3 regions of the Priestia sp. 3CA3 genome follow, and region 3 is predicted to be linked to each of the others. Evidence: riboswitches for the same ligand, from Rfam matches in the RefSeq annotation. Region 3 holds a riboswitch; each other region holds the start of a gene.
The links. A riboswitch is a leader RNA that binds a small molecule or an ion and turns the genes downstream of it on or off. The one in region 3 is predicted to bind S-adenosylmethionine.

Region 1: linked by a shared signal. The riboswitch ahead of AC1VNJ_RS15265 (bifunctional homocysteine S-methyltransferase/methylenetetrahydrofolate reductase) and the one ahead of AC1VNJ_RS18495 (phosphoadenylyl-sulfate reductase) in region 3 are both predicted to bind S-adenosylmethionine.
Region 2: linked by a shared signal. The riboswitch ahead of AC1VNJ_RS15880 (trans-sulfuration enzyme family protein) and the one ahead of AC1VNJ_RS18495 (phosphoadenylyl-sulfate reductase) in region 3 are both predicted to bind S-adenosylmethionine.

The regions. Positions count from the first base shown of each region.
Region 1 is NZ_JBXENJ010000005.1:213,863-223,688, reverse strand. Features, by position in the region: gene ribE (riboflavin synthase) at 1-326, opposite strand, end outside; FMN riboswitch at 605-755, opposite strand; gene AC1VNJ_RS15270 (YkvI family membrane protein) at 863-1,897, opposite strand; SAM riboswitch class I at 2,230-2,336, shown strand; gene AC1VNJ_RS15265 (bifunctional homocysteine S-methyltransferase/methylenetetrahydrofolate reductase) at 2,444-4,282, shown strand; gene metH (methionine synthase) at 4,283-7,726, shown strand; gene AC1VNJ_RS15255 (Cof-type HAD-IIB family hydrolase) at 8,094-8,891, shown strand; gene AC1VNJ_RS15250 (hypothetical protein) at 8,949-9,155, opposite strand; gene AC1VNJ_RS15245 (hypothetical protein) at 9,204-9,467, opposite strand; gene AC1VNJ_RS15240 (hypothetical protein) at 9,672-9,826, opposite strand, start outside.
Region 2 is NZ_JBXENJ010000005.1:329,108-338,933, reverse strand. Features, by position in the region: gene AC1VNJ_RS15890 (hypothetical protein) at 1-107, shown strand, start outside; gene AC1VNJ_RS15885 (trans-sulfuration enzyme family protein) at 144-1,325, opposite strand; gene AC1VNJ_RS15880 (trans-sulfuration enzyme family protein) at 1,306-2,454, opposite strand; SAM riboswitch class I at 2,526-2,643, opposite strand; gene AC1VNJ_RS15875 (hypothetical protein) at 2,810-3,472, opposite strand; gene AC1VNJ_RS15870 (spore coat protein) at 3,542-4,633, opposite strand; gene AC1VNJ_RS15865 (CotH kinase family protein) at 4,765-5,850, opposite strand; gene AC1VNJ_RS15860 (CotG/ExsB N-terminal domain-containing protein) at 6,022-6,564, shown strand; gene AC1VNJ_RS15855 (hypothetical protein) at 6,716-6,862, shown strand; gene AC1VNJ_RS15850 (YppG family protein) at 6,894-7,307, opposite strand; gene AC1VNJ_RS15845 (YppF family protein) at 7,537-7,731, shown strand; gene AC1VNJ_RS15840 (hypothetical protein) at 7,857-8,027, shown strand; partial or broken gene AC1VNJ_RS15835 (hypothetical protein) at 8,007-8,255, opposite strand; gene AC1VNJ_RS15830 (YppE family protein) at 8,424-8,774, opposite strand; gene AC1VNJ_RS15825 (hypothetical protein) at 8,820-9,074, opposite strand; gene AC1VNJ_RS15820 (hypothetical protein) at 9,302-9,403, shown strand; gene AC1VNJ_RS15815 (DUF2515 family protein) at 9,415-9,826, opposite strand, start outside.
Region 3 is NZ_JBXENJ010000007.1:4,265-14,090, reverse strand. Features, by position in the region: gene AC1VNJ_RS18520 (glucose-6-phosphate isomerase) at 494-1,843, shown strand; gene AC1VNJ_RS18515 (YugN-like family protein) at 1,944-2,348, shown strand; gene AC1VNJ_RS18510 (potassium channel family protein) at 2,358-3,146, opposite strand; gene AC1VNJ_RS18505 (VOC family protein) at 3,214-3,597, opposite strand; gene cdaS (sporulation-specific diadenylate cyclase CdaS) at 3,695-4,321, opposite strand; SAM riboswitch class I at 4,635-4,737, shown strand; gene AC1VNJ_RS18495 (phosphoadenylyl-sulfate reductase) at 4,992-5,705, shown strand; gene AC1VNJ_RS18490 (inorganic phosphate transporter) at 5,725-6,804, shown strand; gene sat (sulfate adenylyltransferase) at 6,857-8,008, shown strand; gene cysC (adenylyl-sulfate kinase) at 8,021-8,620, shown strand; gene cobA (uroporphyrinogen-III C-methyltransferase) at 8,712-9,491, shown strand; gene AC1VNJ_RS18470 (sirohydrochlorin chelatase) at 9,505-9,826, shown strand, end outside.

The sequences.
Region 1 (9,826 bases), on a different contig from region 3:
ACAATGGTTCCAATTCCATCAACGTGTCCGCTAACGAAATGCCCTCCAAACCGGCCATTTGCAGCCATCGCCCGTTCTAAGTTAACACGTGATCCAACGGTTAGAAGCTGCAGGGTACTTGCTTTAATCGTCTCCGGCATGACGTCGACCGTAAATTCATTTTGAGAGTAAGCTGTTACGGTTAAACAAACGCCGTTAACTGAAATACTGTCCCCTAAGTTCACATCTTCTAACACGGTCTTCGCATCAATCGTAAGAACAATTGCTTCTGTAGCCTTTTGAATCCGTTTTATTTTTCCAATTTCTTCAATAATACCTGTGAACATTTTCTTCACCTGCTTTGGCGCTATTCCAACTTCTTATGCCGTTTTGAAATAGCAGCTGCTTTTTTTTCATATTTATCTTTCCCCCAACCACTGAAAATAAAAAAGCCCCTTGAACAAATGTCCAAGGGGTCGGCTGAGCTGAATCAGTTTTATCTATGCAAAATTCCGCTAATTGTATACGAAATAAACAGTTATGTTTTGTGTATGAAAACAAGGGTAGCTTTAAAAAAGGCAAACCTGTCCCTTATTAATACAACACAAAAAAACAACTGTGCTTCCTGATCCTTCTCCCATCCAGACTTTTACTGTCGGCTCTAGATTTTAACTAGATCCACCGCTAACATACATCGTATGAAAACGGGTCACGGGCTTAAAAGCATATGCTTTATCACCGCCGGTTGGGACTTACACCCGACCCCGAAGGATAATATATTCGACTGCTAGAGTCTTATTTGTTTTACATTATAGCAAAGTAAAATCGACTTGTCACATCATTTAACTTCGTTTTTTCACATCCGCTCTTCAAAATCCAGCTTTTAGCTTATTTTTTCTTTTTTAATACATAGCATCCATACAAAAGCTAGTCCAATATAGCCAAATATCGGATACAAAAACTCAAGAAGCTGAGCATATCCAAATTGCCCGATAATAAAGCATGCCAAGATAATAAACGCAAAAGCTTGTTTGTCATTCAGGGGAAGAAATGATTGAAGCTGTTTAGCGATTCCAAATACATTTCCAATCAATGTAGTAAAAATCTCGCCTAACACAACTACCGTAAATAAAACATTCACCCACGCTGAGATATTTTTAACAACGGCACTCATAGGAATATCAAGTTGAAATGAATAAGGCAAATTGGAAAGGGCAAGATGAGTAGAAACAAGCATAAACGTAAGTACACATCCTCCTATTACGGCCCCTTTTTTGATCACGCTCTTATCTTTCACGGAGCTTCCTAATGGAACTAAAACGGCCTGAGCCAAAGCTAGATTTAGGGAAATATATAAAAAGGGACTAACCGCCCACTTCCACTGTGTGACGAGCGTTAAGTCTGGCTTCGTTTGAATCAGTGAGAAATAGCTGACATTTGGCACAAAGATGATAAAAGCAAATGAAAGCATCATCGGCACAACAAGAGAATTAACCATTAAAATACCGTTAATTCCTCTTGCGATAAATATATAAGTTAAAACAATTGTACAAACCATCCCAACAGGAGGCCACAGCCCGAACTGTTCTTTTCCTATTGCCCCCGTACTCGCTAGCATGACTGAAGTTACTCCAAATAAAATGACGATCATTACACCGTTTACCGCTTTTCCAAGTACATCACCAAATAAATATGTATTAAGCTGCTGATAAGAAGAAGCCCCAATTGCGTGCGAAAGCAGCATCATTTTCGAACCTAGCCAAATAAAAAACAAGCCGCTGACCAAAATTCCAACCATTCCAAGTTCCCCGTACTGTGTAAAAAATTGAACAATTTCCTTGCCTGTTGCAAAACCGGCTCCTACAACGGTGCCTACATACGTAGCAGCAACCTGCAGCGTGAGTTTCCACCTTTTCATGCCCATCACCCTTCTACCCTTCATAGTTCACTATATGTAGAAACGGTTAAAAAAAGACGAGCCTTTTATATGTAAATCCTCGCCTCACCCGGTGCTGTTCCTTTTTCGTTTTTTTATTTCCTTCTTGTTTTTTTCATGAAAACCCTTTATCCCTTAACATAACGGCAGTTTTCAAACAAAATATACGGATATTTTTCCTTTAGCTTTTAAATTTTCCTCAATATTTGCTGGAAATTCACAATTTACTGTTGTATAATTTCTAAAAATCAGATAAATTATTAAATAAGTATTCTTTCTATTTAAAAAAATATGTTTCAATTATATACAATTGATTCTTATCATGAGAGGTGGAGGGACTGGCCCTTTGAAACCTCAGCAACCAGTCGTTAGAGACATGGTGCTAAATCCAGCAAGCAATTTATTGCTTGGAAGATAAGAAGGCGAAAAAAGTCTTCTTCTTAAGAAGACTTTTTCTATTTTATCGGCATATTGCATAAAACGAATCACTCGTGAAATAGAAGCGGAACAATTTAAGGAGGTTTTGACATGGGGTTACTTGAAGATTTAAAGTCTAAAATTTTAATTGGGGATGGTGCCACTGGTACCCTCCTTTACTCACACGGTATTGACAGCTGTTTTGAAGAACTAAACATCACCAAACCAGAAGAGGTTTCTCGTATTCACAGAGCCTATGTAGAAGCTGGTGCAAACGTTATTCAAACAAATACGTACGCTGCTAATTATCAAAAACTTGCCCGTTATGGATTAGAAGATTCAGTCAAAGACATCAATGTTGCTGGTGTAAAATTAGCGAAACAAGCTGCAAAAGATCAGGCTTACGTGGTTGGTACACTCGGCGGAATTCGTTCTTTCCAAAAAAATGCTATTAGTTTAGAAGAGGTTAAGCGAAGCATTCGTGAACAAATGTTTTGGCTTTTAAATGAAGGCGTGGATGGCCTTTTATTTGAAACATACTATGATTTCGAAGAATTAAAGACCGTTCTTACACTAGCAAGAAAAGAAACGGATAAGCCTATTATTACCCACGTTTCCCTGCATGATATTGGCGTACTGCAAGATGGGCGTCCTTTAGCAGATGCATTAAAAGAATTAGAAGACTTGGGAGCAGATGTTGTCGGGCTAAACTGCCGTTTAGGTCCTTATCATATGATTCAGTCTCTTGAAGAAGTACCGCTTCCTGATCGTGCTTTCTTATCAGCTTACCCTAATGCCAGCCTTCCGGCGTATGTGGAAGGCAAGCTGGAATATGAAACGAATGAAGACTACTTTGTAGAAAGCGCGCGTTTATTCCGCGAACAAGGGGTTCGCTTAATTGGAGGATGCTGCGGTACAACACCAGCTCACGTACGCGCCATGTCGTCTGCCTTAAAAGACCTGCCTCCGATTACAAGCAAAGTCGTTAAAATGAGACCAGCCGTTACGGTTCAAGAGCGTGAGCAGCAGGATAAACCTCATATGCACGAAATTGTGAAGAAGCGCCGCTCGGTTATCGTCGAGCTGGATCCGCCTAAACAGCTTGGTCCGACGAAATTTTTAGAAGGCGCAAAAGCACTTGATAAAGTCGGCGTAGATGCTATTACATTAGCTGATAATTCTCTTGCCTCACCTCGCATCAGCAACTTGGCAATGGCAACACTGATGCAACAAGAAACAAAAGCACGACCGCTTATTCATATTACCTGTCGCGACCGAAATTTAATTGGACTTCAATCTCATTTAATGGGACTTCATACGCTAGGAATGAATCAAGTGCTTGCAATTACCGGTGATCCGTCAAAAGTTGGCGATTTCCCTGGCGCCACTTCGGTCTATGATTTATCTTCATTTGACTTGATTAGTTTAATCGCTCAGTTTAATGAAGGCCTATCTTATTCCGGCAAACCGCTTGGTCAAAAAACCAATTTTTCCATTGCAGCTGCCTTTAACCCAAACGTGCGTCACTTAGACCGAGCCGTTCAGCGCTTGGAAAAGAAAATCGACTGCGGGGCTCACTATTTCATTACTCAGCCTCTCTATTCAACTAAGCAAATTGAAGAGGTATATGAAGCAACCAAACATTTAACAACACCGGTATACATCGGGATCATGCCGTTAACAAGCGCAAGAAATGCTCGATTTATTCACCATGAAGTACCTGGAATTAAATTATCAGAAGATATTCTAGAACGTATGGACGCAACGGGAAATGACCGGATTCGCGGTGAAGTCGAAGGCCTTGCGATTGCAAAACACTTAATTGATACAGCATATGAGCTATTTGACGGTATTTACTTAATTACGCCGTTTATGCGCTATGAAATGACCGAAATTCTAACACGCTATATTCATGACAAGCAACTCGTTACATCAGAAAGGAAGATATAAATGAGCTCACTTATCGAACAACAACTAAAGAAGCGAATACTCGTCATCGATGGAGCAATGGGAACGATGATTCAAGATGCTGATTTAACCGCTGAAGATTTTGGCGGCGAAGAATATGAAGGCTGCAACGAATATTTGACCCGAACAGCGCCTCATGTGATTCAGCGCATTCATGAAGAGTACTTTGCAGCGGGTGCTGACATCATTGAAACCAATACGTTTGGCTCAACATCTACCGTACTTGATGAATACGATTTAGGCCACTTGGCGTATGAATTGAATATCGAAGCTGTGAAGCTTGCTTGTGCAGCCCGCGATAAATATTCAACTCCCGAATGGCCTAGGTTCGTAGCTGGAGCTATCGGCCCTACCACTAAAACTCTCTCTGTTACGGGAGGTATTACATTCCCTGAGTTAGTAGAATCGTACGAAGAGCAAGCTCGGGGTTTGTTAGACGGCGGCGTCGACTTACTTCTAGTCGAAACCTGTCAAGACATGCTGAACGTAAAAGCTGCGTTTTTAGGCATTACAGCGGCGTTTGAAAAACTGAAAATAGAAGTTCCAATTATGATTTCAGGAACGATTGAGCCAATGGGAACAACTCTCGCTGGTCAAGATATCGAATCTTTTTACTTATCACTGGAACACATGAAGCCTCTTTCAGTCGGACTTAACTGCGCGACAGGTCCTGAATTTATGACGGATCATATTCGCTCTCTTTCAGACCTAGCCACTTCAGCTGTTAGCTGTTATCCAAACGCTGGACTTCCGGATGAAGAAGGCAATTATCATGAGTCCCCTGAGCTGCTGGCTCAAAAAATTAAAGGATTTGCTGATAAAGGCTGGCTGAACTTTGTAGGCGGATGCTGTGGTACAACGCCTGCTCATATTAAAGCACTTGCTGAAGCGGTAAAAGAGGTTGCTCCTCGTTCGCTTGATCGCTCCGAGCATAATCATGCTGTAACCGGTATTGAACCGCTTGTATATGACGATTCTATGCGCCCTCTTTTTGTGGGAGAACGTACGAATGTAATCGGTTCTCGCAAGTTCAAGCGTCTGATTGCGGAAGGGAAAATTGAAGAAGCATCTGAAATTGCGCGTGCTCAAGTTAAAAATGGTGCTCACGTTATTGATATTTGCTTAGCAGATCCAGACCGTGAAGAAATGGAAGACATGGAGGAATTTATTCAAGAAGTTGTAAAAAAAGTGAAGGTTCCTCTTGTAATCGATTCAACTGACGAGAAAGTTATTGAAAAAGCTTTAACGTACTCGCAAGGTAAGGTCATTATCAACTCCATTAACTTAGAAGATGGTGAAGAGCGTTTTGATGCAATCTTGCCGCTAGTAAAAAAATTCGGTGCAGCTCTGGTTGTCGGTACAATCGATGAAACAGGCATGGCCGTTACTGCAGAAAGAAAAGTAGAGATTGCTAAACGCTCACATGATTTGCTTGTTGAAAAACATGGCTTTAATCCAAAAGATATTATTTTTGACCCTCTTGTGTTTCCTGTAGGGACTGGTGATGAACAATATATTGGTTCTGCTGAAGAAACAGTTAAGGGAATTAAAATGATTAAAGAAGCCCTGCCTGATTGCCTGACCATTCTCGGCGTAAGTAACGTGTCATTCGGTCTTCCTCCAGTCGGACGTGAAGTACTAAATGCGGTTTACCTTTATCACTGTACGCAGGCTGGACTCGATTATGCCATTGTTAATACAGAAAAATTAGAGCGCTATGCTTCTATTCCAGAAGCTGAAATTGAGCTTGCTAATGCGTTATTATTTAACACAACTGATGAAACGTTAAGCACGTTTACGGACTTTTATCGTGATAAAAAGAAAGAAGCAAAAGTAGAAATTTCTACGTTAACACTTGAAGAACGATTGGCAATGTATATTGTCGAAGGTACAAAAGAAGGATTGCTTCCTGATTTAGAACAGGCTTTAGCTCAATATGATGATCCGTTAGATATTATTAACGGACCGCTTATGAAGGGGATGGCGGAAGTCGGACGTTTGTTTAATGACAACCAGCTGATTGTAGCAGAAGTGCTTCAAAGTGCGGAAGTTATGAAAGCATCCGTTGCCTTTTTAGAACCTCATATGGAAGCAACTGAAAATGATTCTGGAAAAGGAAAAGTGATTCTTGCAACGGTTAAAGGCGACGTGCACGATATCGGTAAAAACTTAGTAGACATCATTTTAAGCAACAATGGTTTTAAAGTCATTGATTTAGGAATTAAAGTAACGCCGCAGCAGCTGATTGAAGCAGTAAAAGACGAAAAGCCAGACATCATTGGCCTGTCAGGTCTTTTAGTAAAATCAGCTCAGCAAATGGTTTTAACTGCACAAGATTTAACGCAATCAAGCATTGATGTTCCAATTATGGTAGGAGGCGCTGCCCTTTCCCGTAAATTTACTGACTTTAAAATTGCCCCAGAATATGAAGGTGCCGTCCTCTACGCCAAAGATGCGATGGACGGATTAGCGTTAGCAAATAAGCTGCAGAACAAAGAAGAAGTTATTCAGCTTTTAGCAGATTTAAAAACGCGTCAAGAAAAGAAAGTAACGGTTCGAGAACGCCAGCCTCAAACCGCTCAAGCAGCTACGGCTGTTTTAGAAAGATCCGCCATTTCAACGGATGTTCCTGTTTTTGTACCGGCTGATTTAAAGCGCCACGTTGTCAAACACTACGATTTGGCACAGGTTCTTCCGTATATTAACTGGCAGATGCTTTTAGGCCATCACTTAGGACTAAAAGGAAAAGTGAATAAGCTGCTTGCTGAAAAAGACGAGCGTGCTGTTCAATTAAAAGAAACCGTTGATGACCTTCTCGAACTGGCACTAAAAGAAAACTTAATTAAACCAGCGGTTATTTATCAGTTCTTCCCTGCTCAAGCAGACGGAAATGATTTAATTATTTATGATCCTGCTGATGAAAAAACAGAAATTGAACGCTTTACCTTCCCTCGACAAGCAAAAGGACAGTTCCTGTGCTTATCTGATTTTGCAAAGCCTAAAGAAAAAGAGATGGACTATGTATGTTTCTTCTCTGTAACAGCAGGAACAGGCATTCGCGAACGCGCGGCGAAATTCAAAGAAAACGGCGAGTTTTTAAAGAGTCACGTGTTCCAAGCTCTTGCGCTTGAACTAGCTGAAGGATTAGCAGAACGTGTTCACCAGCAAATTCGTGACCGCTGGGGATTCCCCGATTCGCCTGACTTTACAATGGCGGAGCGTTTTTCAGCCAAATACCAAGGTCAGCGTTTTTCATTCGGATATCCCGCATGTCCAGACCTTGAAGACCAAGCAAAACTGTTTAAATTAATTAAACCTGAAGACATCGGCATTCAGTTAACAGACGGTTTCATGATGGAACCAGAAGCTTCTGTTACAGCCCTTGTTTTTGCACATCCTGAAGCGAAATATTTTAACGTATTGTAAAACATGGCTGCGGTCTTTTAGACCGCGGCTGTTTTTTTACAGTGAACAAACCTAAAAAAAAGGCTGCGACAAATGGATTTTAGTTGAAGAAAGATCCGAACGGAGTTGATTCTTAATTGAGAATCAACTCCGTTCGGATTGTTTTCATTATGATGGTGAACTAGATTTCATGTAGCTGTTGATTAAAGGGCAAGGCGAAGACTCCTGCGAAAAAAAGTGATGTAGTTATGTCTTAATCTCTTTGAATTCACCGCCGGTTTGAGCTTTTTTTATGAGTTTCTTGGGAAACACTGATAGAATAAGGAATGTAATAAATTTGTAACACTCTTATCAAGGTAATTTTTTTAGGGAAAGGAATTTTCAAGAGATGATTAAATTATTTGTAAGCGACTTAGATGGAACTCTTTTACACGAAGAAAAATACGTAGAACAGCATAATGCAGACGCACTTAGTGAACTTCAGCGCCAAGGAGTAGAGGTGTGTCTTGCTTCTGGACGAATGGATACGGAAATTTTAAAGATTTCTACTGATATTAATAATACATTTCATCGCATTAGCCAAAACGGAGGATTTGTGTGGACCAAAGAAAATCAAGAACTTCATGGAAAAGTGTTTGAAGATGATTTAGCGGTTCAACTTTATAAAAAAACGATAGATCCTAACCGTATTACGCTTGTCTGTTCAAACGACACGAATTATGTAGAGCAGCGAAATGAAATTATTGAAACAATTGAAACTCACATGTTTTTCCCTATCGAAGAACAAATTGAAATGACAGATTCATTTGGTCACGCTCTTTCTCCATCTAAAATCACGGTTCTTGGAGATCATGATGAAATGGTAGCTCTGCAAAAAGAAGTGAACGAAGAGTTTGGTGATTATATTGATACATATATTTCTGCCAAGCAGTGTTTGGATATTATGCCTAAACATATCAGCAAAGGAAATGCCATTGAAATTTTATTAAATCATCTTCAGCTAAAACCAGAGGAAATTGCATGTGTGGGGGATTCATTTAATGATATTCCTATGTTTCAATTAACACCGAACAGTTTCGCTATGGCTACAGCTCCTGAAGCTGTTCAGCGCCATGCCTCTGCTGTTGTGTCATCTGTTAGTGAAGCAGCGCGTATTGTTTTAGAAAAAAATAAGCAAACAATCTAAAAAAAGCGGTCAACGTTTAAATTGACCGCTTTTATCTATTTAATAAGAAAACGGTAGTTATTTTTTTCGTAAAGAACGAAAAAATTCACCTAAGCTTTTTTGCTTCCCATCTGCATGCTCTCCATGATTAACCAAGCTGCTGATTCTTTCTCGTCGTACAACAACCATAATAAGGGTGGCAAAAAAGATAATGGAAACGGCAATGACAACCAGTGCAAGAACGGATGCTACAATAGCTTCAGAAGTCGTTAGTGACGATAGCATCTGCCTCGTACACCTCCATTTCGTTTGTGGCGAAAAGGAGCCTAGCAATTAGAAATGCAAATAATCTTTTTTCTCAGCTTGATGCATGTTATTATACACCATTTTCATTTTAGAAGCTGTAGCTTTTAAAGACGTAGACGAATCCACATCTTCGGCTAACATAATGTTTACTAAGTCAACCACAGAACGAGACAACAACTCTACATTATTTTGCAACTCCAATTCGTCATAAGTCGTACGGTCTTGAAGACGAAGTCGAATAATTTCATTTGCTAGCTCCCTAACACGCACTAATTGTTGATGTTCTCCCATAGTATCTCCGCCGCAAGAAACTTATAATCAGCCCTTTTATTGGCTTTTATAAGAGCTAGAAATTCCTGCAGCTTACCCCTCCTTATAAAGATGCCTAGCACACCTTTATGTAAATCGCACTTTCACCTTGTTTACATGTATATTCGCTATAGCTGGTTCTTTTTCCTTTTGAAATTAGCAGCCATCGTCAACCACCTTCTTGGTTTATCGTTCAGATTTCAAATTTTTAAGGATGTGATATACGAAAATTAAAACCCCAATAGCCGTAAGTGTTGCTCCTACTGCCACTACGGGTGTAAAAGCTTGGTTTTCTAGTACGATCATGAGAAATAAACCAATCATCATGACCGGTAATCCTA
Region 2 (9,826 bases), on a different contig from region 3:
TCAAATATCACCTTGGCATAAAAAGAATTCTAAACAGCAGCCTTTCCTCTGATGAAAAAGTTGCGCTTGCGTCCCTATACACAAACCTTTTAGATAGCTGTATATAACGATAGAAAAGGACTTCCTTAATGGAAGTCCTTTTTTTATTTAATTAACGCTTTTTCTTCTAAGCTTTGAAAAACAGCGTTAAAGTCTTGCTTCAAATCCTCGAATTCCTCTAACCCTACTGAAAGGCGAAGAAGTGAATCAGTAATTCCTTTTTCTTCACGTACTTCTTTTGGGATACTTGCATGAGACATTGTTGCAGGATGCGTGAGAATGGATTCAACTGCACCTAGACTAACGCCAATTGAAGCTAATTTGACTCCTTGTAAAATATGTCGTGCTACTTTTTCATCCTGCACTTGGAAAGAAATCATAGCTCCGTATCCATTTGCTTGTTCTGAAATGAGTTTGTGGTCCGGATGACTTTTTAAGCCCGGGTAGTATACACGGCTCACTAGAGATTGTTCTTCAAGCCACTTTGCAAACTGCAGCGCTGTTTTTAACTGCTGATCTAAACGAACTTTTAATGTCTTAATGCCTCGAAGCAGTAAAAAACAATCCTGTGGTCCCAAGATAGCACCAAAAGCATTTTGTACAAACTTTACTTCTTCCGCTAGCTTTTCATCGCTTACCACAACTAGACCGCCAATGACGTCACTGTGGCCGCTGATATATTTTGTAGCACTATGAATGACAATATTTACACCAAGGTCAATCGGCTGCTGTAGATAAGGTGTTAAAAACGTGTTATCCACAATTGTAAGGAGATTGTGCTCCTTCGCCAAACTTGCTACTGCTTTAATATCCGTTACCTGTAAAAATGGATTTGAAGGGCTTTCGATATAAATAGCCTTCGTATCTTTTGTAATAGCTTCTTCTACTTTCTCAACCTTCGTTGTATCAACAAAAGTTGTTTTGATACCAAACTTTGAAAATAATCGTGTTAATACACGATATGTCCCGCCGTACGTATCGTGTGAAACTAAAATTTCATCCCCTGATTCAAAAATAGATAACACCGATGAAATAGCAGCCATACCTGATGAAAAAGCAAAACCAGCGTATCCATTTTCTAGCTGAGCAATAGTGTTTTCTAAAGCCTCACGCGTTGGGTTTCCTGAACGAGAATAGTCATAGCGGCCGTTGTTCGTCTCATCTTCTTGGTTAAATGTAGATACTTGATAAATAGGTACGTTAACCGCTCCAAAATGACCGTCAATTCCTGTATTTGCATGAATTAAGTTCGTACCAAATCTATGTTTATTGTTGTTGGTATGCATCAAATGCCTCCTTTAAATCTTTAATTAAATCATCTGCGTGCTCAATTCCAACTGATAATCGAAGTAAACAGTTTGTTACTCCGACACGATTTCGAATTTCCTCCGGAATGTCAGCGTGTGTTTGACGAGCTGGGAATGTCATTAAACTTTCCACGCCTCCTAAGCTTTCTGCAAATGTAATAACTTTAACATTTTCTAAAAGTACTGACACGATGTCAGGGTGTGAGACAGCAAAAGAAATCATGCCTCCAAATCCAGTTGCTTGTTTCTTCATGATTTCATAGCCCGGATGTGTTTCAAGACCAGGGTAATACACTTTTTCCACGAGATCATGAGCAGTAAGCCAATTTGCAATTTTCAGTGCGTTTTCGTTATGTTTTTCCATACGAAGCGCTAGCGTCTTAATACCGCGCAATAACAGCCAGCTATCTTGTGGACCTAAGATTGCCCCAGCTGCATTTTGATAAAAACGAATTTTTTCTCCTAAGCTACTACATCGAGCGACTACAAGACCAGCAACTACATCATTATGACCCCCAATGTATTTGCTTGCACTATGTATCACAATATCTGCTCCAAGCTCTAAAGGACGCTGATAGTAAGGGGACATGAATGTATTGTCAATGATAGTAAGCAAATCATGCTGTTTAGCTAACGCAATTGCTTCTGGCAAATCAGTCACGTGCATCATTGGATTTGTAGGTGTTTCAATGAATAAAGCTTTCGTGTTGGGACGAAGCGCATCTTTTACTTGCTCGAGATGGGCTGTGTTGACGTACGAAACAGTAATTCCTTGCTCTGAAAAGATTTCATTTAGTACTCGGTACGTTCCTCCGTATAAATCCTCTGATACAATTAAATGATCTCCGTTTTTAAATAGCGCTAAAACTGACATTACACCCGCCATTCCTGAAGCGAATGCTACTCCTACTTCGCCTTTTTCTAAAGCAGCAATTGCTTCTTCCAATGCCGTACGAGTAGGATTTGCCGTACGTGCATAGTCAAATCCTGTACTTTGCCCTAAAGCAGGATGAGCAAATGTTGATGCTTGGTAAATGGGTGTTGTAATAGAACCTGTTGAAGGGTCACGACCTACTCCTGAACGAACTAATAAAGTTTCAATTTTCATCTATTTCTCTCCTTAACTCAAAATAAAAAACACTCTTCACAGATGGAAGAGTGTTCGTTTATACACGATTTCTCTCATCTGTTAGAACAATACTGATGTTCCACAGGAATTAGCACCGTTCAAATGAATGTTTCATTTGATGGTTGCCGGGCATCGCAGGGCCAGTCCCTCCGCCACTCTTGATAAGAGTTCTATATAATTGTTGGTGGTTAACGTTTGTTGTTACTAACTTTAATAAAGATTTTCTTTATTGTCAACATAATTTTCTAAAAAATTTAAATCATCTCATTTGTTTATTCAATATACTTGTCCTGATAAGTACATAAAAAAAGAGACGACACCGAGGTCTCTTTTTCTAAGGCAAGTGCACAGATTTTACGTGAGCTAACTTCCAATACATACTTTCTCCATTTGCCGTAATTAGTTCAACAATATTATTAGAAACTTCTTTAAGTACGCCAATTTTTTCTGATTGATCCCCTAAATCTAATACGACCAGTTGATTTTCATATTTTTTAAGCTGCTCTTCAAAGTTTCTGACAAAAGGTGCAGAGGCAGGCCTTACTGGGAGCTCTTTGTCACTTAAAGAATAAGGGGTTAACTCATTACTATAAGGGGTAAGCCATTTCAAATGATGTAGAGAAACAAAGACATTTTTATACACTGGAGAATAAAACACAAGATAATCATTCAGCACGCTTGTAATATAGCCATGCAATGATTTTCCTCCTGTTACATAAATTTCAATAAATTTCCCTTTTGCCTGCTGTAAAATATTACGATAAGAAATCCGCTGACTTTCTTCTATTAAGTTCTCTTCTATGGTTCGTAAAGGTGTATAATCTTCTTCTGAAACCTCTCGCAAGCGATGTATGTGTAAAAGAGGAATATACAAATAATCATGTCCATTATATAAAACCATTACATCTAACCCGAGATCAACAAGTTTTCCTATAAACGTTGTTTTCCCTGATATATCGACTTCAACAATTTTATCAATATAATGATTCATACTCATTCTCATTCTCCTCCTTTTTCCTATATGATAGAAAAGGTGCTTTATAAGCACCTTTTACGTTCCAGTTCGTCATGCTTTCCAACGATAATTTTTCGTTTTAATAACTTTTTCACCTGGTGTTGAAGAGCGTGAACCCGTACGGCGTCCTCCCGAGCGATCGTCTGTGCGACCTCCTGTACGTCTTCCGGTACGTCTTCCGGTACGGTCTCCAGTACGGCCATCCGTGCGACCTCCGGTTCTATCTACTGTAGTTGACTCTTGCATAGAATCTTCTTCATTTGTATCTCCATTTTGCTCAGAATTTTCTTCATTTTGCTTGAAAGATCCTTTTGATCCTAAGGCAATGGTTTTTACGTGTCTTGGTTGTAAACGTAAAACTTGATTATTTTGTACAAGAGTAAAGTTTCCACTGCGGCTTTGAACTAATACACCTTCCACAGCCTCTGGGCCTCCACCGTTAATAGCTACCCATCTATGTGAAAACTCTTCAAACAGTTCATTAAAACTTTTCGCTTTGATATAATCAGGTGTTTCTTCAACTAATAATGGATTTTGCGGAACAACAGGTGTATTTTTGCTTACAACTTCACTTACACTCTTTATATGCTCTACATTGATATAAACGACGCCGTCATCTTCTGTTAATAATACGACATACGCAGATTCAAATGAGCCTAATACGTCAAGGATTTTACCCACTTTCTTCTCTGGACCACCTTGATTTATTTGCACCTGCTTATCTTTCATTAATAATAGAGTACCTGCAAATGTGTTAGCTCTGTGAAGTTCTACTTCACTATTAAATCCAGAAAATGTTTGTGCCGAATTAGACTTCGTATCCTCTGTAATGCTTTTAACATGGGCAAGCTGATAATAAATAAATGTATACTGCTGCTGTGGAATAAGCTGAGCCGGCTGATTATTTTGCTGGTTGTTATTTTGATTTGTTTCAAGAGCAAGTGTTAAATAATCTGATTGAACGTCAATTAAATATCCCGTTTTAGATTCAGGCCCTCCGCGATAGACAGTTACTACTCTCCCTTTTAATGGTTTAAAGTGGGCAGAGTAGCCCGTGCTTTCAGATTGTTGAACTTTACGAGCGCGACTACGATTGGCATTTTGAGTTTGGTCTTGATTTTGGTCGTAGTAATAGTTACTCATTATTTTTCCTCCTTATTAATTGTCCTTATTGGTCATTCATAATGTATATATACGTATCATGTACAGCTATTGTCTTCCTGCATTTGCCTATTATTCTTAAATTCCACTTTTGCCTATCAGTCTAGTAAAATTCAAAAATCAAAAAGATGACTTTTAATGTACGCTGTTCGGTCTTTTACGAAAGAAAGCATAAGGTCTGGTTCCTTATGGAATTGCTCCAAGTTATCTTTTACGTAAGGATCTTTTAATACATATGGAGCAATATACTCATGCAGTTGATAAATGATTGGTTTCATGTATTCTATTGTAAATTGATTATTTAGAACATTGTTCATTTTTTGAATATATCTCTTTTTAATGCTGTTCACCGCCAGTAAGCGAGCTGTAAGCGTATTAAATCCTTGTGCACGGACATAGTCTCCTTCCATTACTTTTCCATTTACATCTCTTCCCCAAGTTGCATCATAATCCCATGGAATTAGTTCAAAGCGCCCGCTTTCATGATTTAGATAGAGCGCATAGTTATGGACAAAACCGTCGTAATTCTGCATACAAATAATACCGACTAACCAAGATAAGTAGCGGTCGACGTTCAGGTACTTCTCAATATTCTGTTCGAATTCCGTATTTGTCCATGTATTAAGATTAAATATAAACTTTTCTAATTTTTCCTCGTCTCCTTCTCTCACTGCTTTATCTTCATATCCAGATAACAAAGTTGTTTTTGGCTTTTTATCCAAATCGCTCATCAAAGAAAAATTAGCATCTCCGTCTACTGCATAAAATATAGATCCATCCGCTAAATTTCTTTTTTTCAAAAATAGTTCATCTACCGATTCGAGCTGAAGATATATTCCTTCATTTTTCCCATTAATCTTAAGAGTGACAAACTGAGAGTGGGGAGATAAAACATCTAAAGAAGAGAAAAAATCGAGGGACAATTTGTTACGCATAAGCGATGGATCTTTGTATTCAGCGTTTAGGTGTATTTCTTTGGCGCGCTGAAATATTTTCGGAGAATAAAATTCAATATAATATGACTTTTTCTTCATCTTCCGAATATGTGAGCCTCTTAGGAGCAAATCAATATCGTAGCGTTTTTTGTTAAACTTCATCGTTGCCTGAACCGCTTCTTCTGACCAAATATCTCTTTGCATTTCCTTTAAATCTTTTACATTCACAAACAGAGCGTATTGAGGGACTTCTTTTTGCTTCATGATTCGACCACCTTTCTTCAATTATTAAAGTATATGAAGGGTAAATTCTCCATGATACCCCGCAGCATCAACTATTTCCGCAAACTCCACTTTTGACTCATATCAAGGACAAGCATCAGCGCGTATTCTATTAATGCAAGACCTAGTCCAATTGACAAGGAGGTTTTTGTATTGCATATTACACCTGAAGAAATTAAAGAGGCTGCTGAAGCCCTAGAATGTACAGAACTGAAATCTTTTATGTTTCAAGAGCCAACTGCCGGTCCACTAACAAAGGCACGTCGCTCTTCTCGTAGCACTGGCCGCCGCTCTCGCCGTTCTACCCGCGGTACGCGTCGCTCTTCTCGCGGCTCTCGTCGTTCTACTCGCCGTTCTCGTCGTTCTACTCGCGGCTCTCGCCGTTCTACTCGCGGCTCTCGTCGTTCTACTCGCGGCTCTCGTCGTTCTACTCGCCGCTCTCGCCGTTCTACTCGCCGTTCTCGCCGTTCTACTCGCCGCTCTCGTCGTTCTACTCGCCGCTCTCGTCGTTCTACTCGCCGTTCTCGCCGTTCTACTCGCGGCTCTCGTCGTTCTACTCGCCGCTCTCGTCGTTCGACTCGCCGCTCTCGTCGTTCTACTCGCCGCTCTCGTCGTTCTACTCGCCGCTCTCGTCGTTCTACTCGCGGCTCTCGTCGTTCTACTCGCCGCTCTCGTCGTTCTACTCGCCGCTCTTAATTTCTCTAAACACTCATCTTTATTGCAAAAAAACGCCGAAGAACTACGAATGTCTTCGGCGTTTTTTTCCACTTATAGAAGGTGCACATTTGGAAATATACTAAGATGGAGCGTTATTCATTTTACATAGAAATAGAAAAGGAGAGCTTTTATGAAAAAAAATAAGCATCGAATTTTAACTTCATCAACCACAGATGTCGAAGAAATCAAACGTTTAAATGCGCAGTCTGGACTAACTTACAATGAAGTATTTGCACTTCTTGGAGAAACCTATTTGAAAAATCAACAGAAAAAATAATAAGCTGGGACTAGAAAATAACTTCTAGTCCTTATACTTTGAAAATCCCGGAAAATCCTTTTACTAAGGATGTTAATTGGTTCATAGCTCCCATCATCTGCCCGGCAGTATTCATCATCTTGTTCATATCGTAATTGCCATCACTCGATTTAAACTGAGACATTAATGACTGAAATTGAGATGGCTGAGGCTTTTGCTGCTGAGCTTTAGGGTATGGATTAAAAGGCGCACCTGCATTGTTGTACATGGGCTGCTGGTACATTCCGTTCATATAGGGAATTTGCTGAGGGCCAAAAGGCATTTGTTGCTGAGCGTAAGGATGTTGCGGCATATAAGCTTCCGTCCATGGCTGCTGGTGATACTGTGGAAATGGATGTACCTGACTTAAATCAAAACGTTCTGGTTGATGTTGCTCATAATACGGATAGTGCTTACTTGTATACATGCAAAATCAATACCTCCTTTTTAATATTACATAATATATAGTATGTATGCAGAAATAAGAGGTGACGTTCGTCTACTTGTACTTTTGGAGAACGTATTCAAAAATATGTAGGTTTCTGTCGAAAGTTTAAATTTTTCAAAAAAACGAGATTATTCAAATATATGGTACGATAAGAACAAGTGATACTACGATACGTAGTGGCACAAATGGGGATTAGGAGGGAATTTACATGTATGTGAACGAACTTCAAGAAGCTTTTATAGCGGTGAAACAATATGAGCCGCAGTCAAGTAATGAATTACTCGATTTTGCTCAGCAGCAGTATTTAAAAGGTTTTTTAACTCCTATGAATTACAAAGCCGCTGTACGTGAACTCGAACAAATTGGAGCTACTAAGCCTGATTTTAGTGCACAAGATGATTAATTTTTTTACTACCACTGAGAAATCGGTGGTTTCTTTGTTTCCTATAAAGTGGACACATACTTCTTTTTTGACTTGTTTATACTATAAAGGCTTTAACGTAGTATTCAATAAAGGAGGTTTATTTCATGAGTCGTGGAAAACATTTTGATCATAAAAAACAAGGACAAAGTGCAGTAAATAAAACAAATAACGCCGTTGCTTCTAAACATACCGAAAAAGTTGATTATCATATCGATACAGTTGCTTCACAAGATCACCCAGCTGTTTCTATCCAATCACAAAAAGATTTTGATTAACTTTTTATTGATCATGATAAAAAGAGGCTGGGACATAACAAAATGAATCCAATCTAGAAACGAACAAATGGGATACATGAGCTGAACCGCTTATGACACCGCAGTTGATCTCGGTGCAAGGCTTCGCTTTCCGCGGGCGGCCGCTGAGCCTCCTCGTCGCGTACGCTCCTGCGGGGTCTCATCTGTTCCGCTTTTCCCGCAGGAGTCTTCGCCTTGCCCTCCAATCAACTGCTAGAAGGAACAAGACAAATGAAACCTATGCCTCTCATCAAAAAAAACGAACTACGAATCAAAATTTTTGATCGATAGTTCGTTTTTAAATTCGTGTGAAATACTTTTGTCACAATCTCACACATAGAAAATCCCCACCTTGTAGATCTTAACGGAAGGCCGGGATTAATTATTCAATATCGACTCGAGCACATACTTATTTGAGTGATACATCTTTTTAAATCGCTTTTCTCGCGTCTCGGGATAAAATGACTGTAGTACAACGTTTTGTAAATTTTCTTTTAACGTCTCTACTTGATTAACATGAATATATTTTGGTCGCTCTTTCTTCAGCCATTCCGTTACGAGACTAGCCCATTCATCAAGTTCTTTGAAGAAAATGTCTCCATAAGGCTTTACTTCTTCAAAAAATTTCACTTCATAATTTTCTTCCTGTTGAATAGACGCTAATCGTTCTACAGCTACTTCATTATATTGAAACATGATCTCCGTACTTTTTTTCACATCTTCATTCATCGTTATTCGTCACCTCTACGATGACTATTGTAACATAAACAATCTTTATACTGTATGAAGAACCATTTCTCTTCGTCTTCTACTCCATTCTGTTTCGGAAGGCATGCTTTCATACACAGCTACTTCAATTTCTTGCAGCGATTGGTCAATGCGATGAACTTGTTCCATATATGTTTCTTCACAATGTGTAAATGCTTCATTTATAGATGTAGACATCGTTTTATCCACTAGATCTACTTGCTCTAGTAAGCTATCTAATAAAGTCATCATTTCGCTTGTTTTAACCATACTTTGTTTCATCGCCATCCCTCCAAATTTTCCTTTGCATAACGTATTCTCTTTTTTATTCAATGTCCCTTCACACATGACAAAACTAGTTTCTATTCGTCAAAGAAAGATGTTTTCGACATTTTCATTTATGGTGAATCGAAAGAGAACATATTGAAAACACTAGTATAGACATTTCAGCTAAGGAGATACATTCTGCTGCTGAACGTTCATTACAACATGATAGGAGGTGCCTAGACATGGCCAACAAACAGCAAAAATCACAGCCTAAAAATAAGCCTGAAACAAAAACCTACGGTGATCCTAAAAAGTTAAACGGTCCTAACCAGCCTTCTACTTAAGAACAAAACGGTCACTTGTGACCGTTTTTATTTACATTAACTACTTGCGCTACTTTCATTAATATATGCAGCTGCTTTTGCTTTTGAAGATACCACTTTGTAAAATGAACTTTCTTTGGAAAATGCGGCTTTTTCATGAGCTTTTGTTCCTCTTTTTTTGTTAAAAACCACTTTTCTCTCTTTTTTTCATGATGTCTAATAACCGGATACACCTTTCGAAGTGCAGGTGTACAACTGGTTTCATCCACAAAATACTGCTCATAATCGTATCTCGACCCCGTATGCTTTGTTTTCAAAGAAAATTCATAAAACAAGGGATAATACTTTTCATGAAATAATAAAGCCGCTAATTTCTTCCCCAAACCAATCCGGTTATTTACTTTTGTAAAATCATGAACAGAACAACCGTATAGCTCCCCTTTT
Region 3 (9,826 bases):
TGTATAGGAAACAAATAACCATCAGTTTTCTCATTTTTAGCGCATTATGTATGAGCGGATTTGTACTGAATAATCACTTAGAAATGAAAGAAGAAAACAGGATGCTACTCACTTCTAAAAACGAAGCTGAAAATTCTATATCAATAGACTCTTCCCTGTTAAAAGCCTCTTATAAACCGAGACAATATGTAAAGATAGGTGAAATGAACTATATTGCACCATCCGGTAAGTAAATGAAAAACGATTGAAGACCACTCTTTAGTCGTTTTTTATTTGCTTATTATTTGCGTAATCGTGCATGAATTACGTTTTTTAATCAAAGAACATTAGTTGACTTCATAACTGAATTTATCGTTAAATAAAAGGGTACATACAATGATTGCAGTTTCAACAAACTATAATGATTGTGTCAAATTGTAAGTGGATTCCCTTGAATTCAGCTAACAGTTTCGATAAAGTGGAAAATAAAGATATTTTAATGGAGGAACAGACTATGACACATGTTCGTTTTGATTATTCAAACGCGTTATCATTTTTTGGTGAACATGAACTTACATACTTACGTGATGCCGTGAAAGTAGCTCACCATTCAATTCATGAAAAAACAGGTGCTGGGAACGACTTTTTAGGATGGGTAGACCTTCCTACGGAGTATGACAAAGAAGAATTTGCACGCATTCAAAAAAGTGCAGAAAAAATTAAATCGGATTCAGATGTATTGATTGTTATTGGTATTGGAGGATCTTACTTAGGTGCTCGTGCTGCTATTGAAATGCTTCAGCATTCATTCTATAACACATTATCAAAAGAACAGCGTAAAACTCCGCAAGTTATTTTTGCTGGTAACAACATCAGCTCAACATACATGAAAGACCTAATGGATGTTTTACAAGATAAAGATTTCTCTATTAATGTTATTTCAAAATCTGGTACAACAACAGAACCGGCGATTGCTTTCCGTATCTTCCGTAAATTATTAGAAGAGAAATACGGGAAAGAAGAAGCACGCAAGCGTATTTATGCAACAACAGATAAAGCGCGCGGCGCATTAAAAACATTAGCGGACGAAGAAGGCTATGAAACATTTGTTATTCCAGATGATGTAGGCGGCCGTTATTCTGTATTAACAGCGGTTGGCTTATTACCAATCGCCGCTGCAGGTCTTGATATCGAACAAATGATGAAAGGGGCAGCTGATGCTCAAGAAGCATTTTCATCATCAGAGCTAGAAGAGAACCCAGCTTATCAATATGCTGTAGCTCGTAATGTTCTTTATAATAAAGGAAAAACAATTGAAATGCTGATTAACTATGAGCCAGCTCTTCAGTACTTTGCTGAGTGGTGGAAACAGTTATTTGGTGAAAGTGAAGGAAAAGACCAAAAAGGTATTTACCCTTCATCTGCTAACTTCTCAACGGATCTTCATTCTTTAGGTCAATATGTACAAGAAGGTCGTCGCGATATTTTTGAAACAATTGTACAAGTTCAAGATTCTCGTCATGAGCTAACAATTGAAGAAGATGCAGCGGACTTAGATGGACTAAATTACTTAGCTGGTGAAACAGTTGACTTTGTAAATAAAAAAGCGTTCCAAGGTACAATGCTTGCTCACACAGACGGAGGCGTTCCAAACTTAGTTGTGAACATTCCAGCGCTAGATGAGTATACATTTGGATATGTTGTATATTTCTTCGAAAAAGCATGCGCAATCAGCGGCTATTTATTAGGCGTAAACCCATTTGATCAGCCGGGAGTAGAAGCATACAAAGTAAATATGTTTGCTCTTCTTGGAAAACCTGGTTTTGAAGAGAAAAAAGCAGAATTAGAAAAGCGTTTGAAATAAATAAAAAGTTCACCTTCTTGTTAGAAGGTGAACTTTTTTGCTTTTGAGATAAAGGATAAAAAGCTGGAAAAAGGACATGTTAAAACAGAGGAGGGATAAGATGATTGAATTATCTTCAAGATTAGACGGCACATTATTCAAGCTTTATGAATTAGAAAAAACGCTTAAGCCGCTTGGGTATAACATTGGAGGAAATTGGGATTATGATCATGGTTCATTCGACTATAAGATGAATGATGAAGTCGGCTATCAGTTTTTACGCATCCCGTTTACAGCTACGAATGGAGAACTGGATTCTAAAGGAACAACCGTACAGATTGGTACGCCATTTTTACTTTCACATAAGTATCAAATTGGCTTAGATGACAATGTTCACAATGGAAACGTGGGTGCTTCATTTAACCAGTTTGCAGAACCCCAAGACGCAGACGCTTCATTTCCAGAAAAGTATATCAGCTTAGGAGAAGAGCTAATTAGAGAGGCAGAAGAGGCGCTGCTTCAATAATTGAAAGGATTATTCTTTTCTTAAACTCTCTAATTTTTTCACAAAAATATGTTCGTACATGACCTGACTAATCAACTCGTTTGTTTTAATCATTTCATTTACCCCCAAATTTTGCGCATTTTGAATATGCTTTTTTGTTAACAGTTCAACGATGCTGTAAATAGAAGGGTTCAATCCTTGCAGAGCGACTAGCGTAACAATCGTATTCATGTCTGCATATTCTTCTGTCTTATGCTGATCGGCAGTAATCAGCACTTTTTTTGCGCACCGAGCATTGGCAAGTTCTAATACCTCATAGTGAGAGGGACTTCCTTTAATAAAATGAACGCGATCACAGATCATGGGGTTTTTAGTCAGAGAGTCGTCGATAAGAACAATGTCTTCTTTATGAAATGCGTCGCGATAAGACTCTAGCACGAGTTTGGCGCGCTCATTCCACCCCACAACGATGAAGTGATCTTTTCCATAAAACTTTAAATTCCCTTCCAAATAAGCGCTCTCAGCGGAAACAGCAATTTTAGAAAGCGTGACAAAATAAGTAGTAATAAATCCCGTTCCAACCAGGACTAAAATAATTGCAGCTAACCTTCCAATCGTAGTGGTGGGAGCAAAATCACCGTATCCTATAGTAGAGATTGTAATAATAACCCACCAAATTCCTTCAAACACATTCCCAAACGTTTGCGGCTCTAGGAAATGTATAAGCATGCCGAAAAGTAAAACAAGGCAGCCGATAATAAAAAGAAGCCGCACTAAAATAGAACGACGAAAAAGTCGGAATAATAGCCATTCCATCATAAAAAAACCTCCAGTGATTAGTCATAGCCACAGTATGACCATTTTTCACTGAAGGTATAAGATATCTTTATCTTTTTACTTCGTAATATTCAATCCATTCTTTGTCTGGACCGTAGAAAAATAAGTATCTTGCTTCATTTGGCAAAGTTACAATGTTTTCTTCCACAAATGAAACGCCTGCTGATTTTAAACGCTCAAACTCCTCTTCAATTCCATCTACTGCCAGCGCAAAATGATGAACTTTACCTTCACTAGGTAAGCTTGAGTTATACCCTTGAATTAACTCTACGATTACATTGCCTTCTAAACCTAGAAAAGCTAGCTTCAAAGACGGATCGGTATGTGGTAGTGTTTCGATGAGCTCCAATCCCACTTTTTGTGTATAGAACTCAATAGATTCTTCTATATCCTTTACTTGAACGCCTACATGTTCAAATTTTAAAATTGCCATATGCATCACCCGTATCTATAGTATGTAAAAACTATGAAATATATTAAAGAGAAAGGATAGATAAGTCAAGATAGGGCTGCTTATCAGGAAAGGGCTCTTAAATCATATTTTTGCTGGAGTGAATAGGGTAGAGGCTTCCATCAAGAGCAAACGAAATTTTACCTGTTTCTTCAGATACAACTAAAATTAATGCATCCGATTTTTCCGACATTCCAATTGCTGCACGGTGACGTGTTCCCAACTTTTTGTTCGTTGAAATAATAGACGAGAGAGGTAAAACATTAGCAGCTGAAATAAGCTGATTATTTCTAATTAGGACGGCTCCGTCATGTAAGGGTGTCCCTGGATAGAACAGTGTCTCAACTAGCGTAGCGCTGACAGGAGCTTGAATAGGCATTCCTTTTTGAATAAGAGGATCAACATTTTGTTCCCGTTCAATGACAATTAAAGCGCCGTGACGTTTCTCAGAGAGGTTATGAATAGCTAGGGACAGAGCAGCGTATTCAAATGTATAAGGCGATAAGTAATGACGCAAGTAATAAGAGGCGGCCGTAGCTTGAACATCTTGAAATAACCTTCTCATCTCCTCAAAATCACATAAAATACAATGATCACTCGTGTCTAAATGTTTAATTAAATTAGAGGCTTCAGTTGAAATCTGCTGTAAATATGTTCGCACATTATTTTTAATTGTATCGTCTAATTGAAAGGGTTGTCTCTCCATCTTATATAGCTCCTATCTGTCAGTCAGTGTTATCTGTAATGTGTGCTAATGTGGGTGAATTATCCGTAAAGCTCATAAATCCGTTATTAATTTTATAGAGAGATTTTGCATTTTATTTAGCAAGAGAACATAAAAAGTCGGGGAAAAAAGAAAGCGTTTTATAAACTGATATGTTCACATTTGGGTTAAATTTACATATGTTGTTTTAAATAAAAGTATAGATATTTCTGTGAATTTAAAGTATAGTTTTCTTATCGGATATATAATTTTTAATGTTGACAAATATTCTAAATATGCTAAAATTTTTAAAAAATGCTTATCAAGAGTGGTGGAGGGATCTGGCCCGCTGAACCCCGGCAACCTGCTTAGCAAGGTGCTAATTCCAGCAAAGTGTGTATCATTTTGAAAGATAAGGTGAAAATTATTGCCTACCCAGTCTTTCAATACGGAAGACTTTTTATTTTGATATAGCGCAAGAGATATTTTGAGGAGGGACAACGATGACTGTAAACCCCCGACTTAAAACAAACCTTTGAACACGCCGAAGCAAAGTAAGAATTAAATAGTTTCGCTGACTAGACACACTAGAGGCGGTTTTATCCAATTCTAGTGGGTAAAACCGTCTTTTTTTATTGGATAACGCGGATAACTAAGAATTGGAGTGGAGAAAATGGCAGACTTATATACGTACGAAAACTGGAGCGATACATTTCCAGAGTTCGACAGTAAAGATGAAACAAAAGGAGCCCTTTCAGCATTGCAGTGGGCGTATGATACCTATGGAGATTCAATTATTTATGCGTCAAGCTTTGGGATCGAAGGAATCGTGTTAATTGATTTAATTTCAAAAGTGAAAAAAGATGCTGAAATTGTCTTTTTAGATACAGGGGTTCATTTTAAAGAAACATATGAAGTGATTGATGCAATTAAAGAACGCTTCCCTGATTTACGTATTCATATGAAAAAGCCGGATTTAACTCTTGCAGAACAAGCTGAAAAACATGGAGATGAGCTTTGGAAGAGTCAGCCTAACCTATGCTGTCAAATTCGAAAAATCATTCCGCTAAGAGAATCCCTTGCTCCTTATGATGCGTGGATTTCCGGTTTGAGACGTGAGCAGTCTGAGTCTCGTGCCAACACGAATTATTTTAATAAAGATGAGAAATTCAAGAAGGTGAAAGTTTGTCCGTTAATTCATTGGTCATGGAAAGAAATTTGGCGTTATGTGTATAAGCATGATTTGCCATACAACAAACTTCATGATCAAGGCTACCCAAGTATCGGCTGTGAGCCCTGTACCGCACCTGCCTATAATGTAGACGATTTACGTTCAGGAAGATGGGCAGGTACACAAAAAGTGGAGTGCGGATTACACGAATCTTAAATACGAAAGAGCTGAATAAATGATGCTTTTATATGTTGCCTTTATCATTGCGCTTTTTTTTGCAATGAATATTGGGGCAAGCGGTGCAGCAGCTGCTATGGGCGTTTCATACGGCTCCGGTGCAATTAAAAAGCGAAGAGTGGCCCTGTTCATCTGTGCTGTAGGAATTGTGCTCGGAGCTGTTACCGGAGGCGGTGAGGTGGTAAAAACCATCAGTTCAGGTATCATACCTGAAAAACTGCTGTCAGTAGAATTAGTTATTATCATTCTGGCTGCTGCAACGCTGTCACTCTTTTTCGCGAATTTGATTGGTATCCCTTTATCAACAAGTGAAGTAACAGTTGGCTCAGTTGTTGGAGTAGGGGTAGCTTATCAATCTCTGTATGTAGAAAAACTTTTAATTGTCATGTCTTTTTGGATTATTGTTCCGCTAGTTTCATTTGTTATTGCTTTTTTGATTGGGAAATTGATAAAGCGCAGAGCGCATAAAAAAGAAGCAGAGGGAAAGTGGAAAAGAGTTTTAACGATTTTAGTTATTGCAACGGGATTCTTTGAAGCCTTCTCAGCTGGAATGAACAATGTGGCAAATGCTGTCGGTCCTCTAGTAGGAGCTGGATTAATGGATGCTACAACGGGTGTCATAGCAGGAGGATTGGCGGTGGCGCTCGGAGCTCTTTTACTAGGAGGCCGAGTTATTGAAACAAACGGAAAAAAAATTACTCGCTATTCTGTAGGAGAAGGCTGTATTATCTCGGGTACTGGTGCTTCTCTTGTTACAGTCGCTTCACTGTTTGGTTTGCCAGTACCGCTTACACAGGTCACTACGTCTTCTATTATTGGAATAGGCGCAGCGAAAACGGGATTTACGAAAGAACAGCGAGAAGTGGTCATTCAAATGTTAAAGGTTTGGGTGGTATCCCCTGTATTTTCACTCGTAATCTCATATGTTCTTGTGAAATTAGTACTTGAAAGCGACTTATATTCATTTGTGGTGCTAGCTAGTGGATGTATTGCTACAGGAGGTATTCTAAGCTTAGCTAGAACGACTAGAAGAAAAAGAGCAAGCCTGCAGTCGGAAAAAGAAAAAATGACTGCGTGATTCAAGTGCTTTTTATTATATTGTGTTAATTACTTAAGGAGGATTTTACAAAATGACAACAATTCAAGCACACGGTGGAGAATTAATTAATTTATATCAACCAACATATGACTACACGTCACTAACAAAAGAAATTGAAGTAGACAACATGGCTCTAAGCGATTTAGAACTAATTGGAATTGGTGCTTATAGCCCAATTACGGGGTTTTTAGGAGAAAAAGATTATCAATCAGTTGTTGAAAATATGCGTCTAGCAGATGGAACTGTATGGAGTATTCCTATTACTCTTCCCGTAACAGAAGAGCAGGCTAAAGAATTAAACATTGGCGACAAAGTAAAACTAGTTCAAAGCGGTGTGACATATGGTGTTTTAGAAGTTTCTGAAGTATATACGCCAAATAAAGAAAAAGAAGCGGAAAATGTGTACCGCACAGCAGAACTTGCCCACCCTGGTGTGAAGAAAATGATGGAACGCCCAAATGTATATGTAGCAGGTCCAATCGTACTTGTAGAACGTACACCTAAAACGCGTTTTGAAAAGTATTACCTAGATCCAACTGAAACAAGAGCAGCATTTGAAGAGCGCGGTTGGAAAACGGTTGTTGGATTCCAAACTCGTAACCCTGTTCACCGTGCGCATGAGTATATTCAAAAAACAGCATTAGAAATTGTAGACGGCCTGTTTTTAAATCCACTTGTAGGAGAAACAAAGTCAGATGATATCCCAGCAGATATCCGTATGGAAAGTTATGAAGTACTTTTAGAGAACTATTATCCTAGCGATCGTGTAGCTTTGGCAGTTTTCCCTGCTGCAATGCGCTATGCTGGACCTAGAGAAGCTATTTTCCATGCAATGGTTCGAAAAAACTTTGGATGCACGCATTTCATTGTAGGCCGTGACCACGCTGGTGTTGGTGACTACTACGGAACATATGATGCACAAAAAATCTTCAGTAACTTTACGGCAGATGAATTAGGAATTACACCTTTATTTTTTGAACACAGCTTCTACTGCAAGAAGTGTGAAGCGATGGCATCAACGAAAACATGCCCTCACAGCAAGGAAGATCATATGATTCTATCTGGTACCAAGGTACGTGAAATGCTTCGTAACGGAGAAGTGCCACCAAGCACATTCAGCCGTAAAGAAGTAATTGAAGTGTTAATTAAGGGATTAGCAAAACAAAAAGTATCTTCAAAATAAGGAGCGGTTGAAGTGAGTAAATCAACAAACATTACGTGGCATGATGCTGGAATTACAAAACAGGAAAGACGCGAGCAAAATAATCATCACAGTTTTGTATTATGGTTTACGGGCCTTTCGGGTTCAGGTAAATCTACCGTAGCAAACGCAGTGGCAAAAGCGCTTTTTGATAAAAATATTCGCAATTATGTATTAGATGGTGACAATGTTCGTTTTGGCTTAAACAAGAATTTAGGGTTTTCTGCTGAAGATCGTACAGAAAATATTCGCCGTATCGGTGAGGTTTCTAAGCTGTTCGTAGACAGCGGTCAAGTGGTACTAACAGCATTTATCTCTCCATTCCAAGAAGATCGCGCTCAAGTGCGTGAGATCTTAGAGGGGAATGAATTTTTGGAAGTATACGTAGAGTGTCCGTTAGAAGAATGTGAAAAAAGAGATCCAAAAGGCCTTTACAAAAAAGCAAGAAGCGGAGAAATCCGTGATTTTACAGGAATTGATTCTCCCTATGAGTCACCTGCTAATCCTGAAGTAACAATTAATACAAGCACACAGTCTGTAGAAGAATGTGTACAAACTGTTATTGAATATTTATCTAACCGAAAATTCATCTAAATGACAGCGGACTTTGTCCGCTGTTCTAATTCAAATTAAAATTTGGGAGCGCTGCGGAGACGTGGAAATGATGGAAGGGTGAAAGGCATTCATGGGGAAAGTATATCTAGTCGGTGCAGGACCAGGAGATCCAGATTTAATTACATTAAAAGGGTTGAAAGCAATTCAGCAAGCAGATGTTATCTTATATGATCGTTTAGTGAATAAGGACCTGCTGGAGTATGCTAAAAGTGATGCTGATATTATTTACTGCGGAAAGCTTCCAAACTACCATACCCTCAAGCAAGAAACAATCAATAACTTTTTAGTGAAATTCGCTAAAAAGGGGAAAATTGTAACGCGCTTAAAAGGCGGAGATCCATTTGTTTTCGGACGCGGAGGGGAAGAAGCAGAAGCTCTCGTGCAACAGGGCATTTCATTTGAAATTGTTCCAGGAATTACATCAGGTATCGCAGCTGCTGCTTATGCAGGAATCCCTGTCACTCACCGGGAATACAGCGCAAGCTTTGCTTTTGTAGCAGGACACCGTAAAGACAGCGAGCATGATGCAATCAAATGGGATAGCCTAGCCAAAGGTGTAGATACTCTTGCCATTTATATGGGAGTGAGGAACTTACCGTACATTTGCCAACAGTTAATGGAACATGGAAAAACCTCAGCTACGCCAATTGCATTGATTCACTGGGGCACATGTGCGGACCAGCGCACTGTAACTGGAACTCTTGGTACAATTGTTGATATTGTTAAAGAAGAACAAATTGAAAATCCCAGTATGATTATCGTTGGTGAAGTTGTAAATTTTCATGACCGATTGAATTGGTTTGAGAAGACTGGACAGCATTACTATTCGTATGCACAAGAAGCTTACTAAAGAGGTTGATTATATGGATGCAGTTTTATATGTTTGCCATGGCAGCCGCGTAAAAGAAGGCGCTGATCAGGCAGTTGCTTTTATTGAAAGATGTAAAAAAAATCTAGATGTACCGATTCAAGAAGTTTGTTTCCTAGAGCTAGCTTACCCTACTATTGAACAAGGATTTGAAGCGTGTATTGAACAAGGTGCTACTCGTATTGCCATTGTGCCGCTGCTGTTATTAACAGCTGCCCATGCAAAACATGATATACCTGAAGAAATACACAAAGTATATGAACGCTATCCACAAGTAGAAGTACTGTACGGAGAACCGTTCGGCGTAGACGAACGAA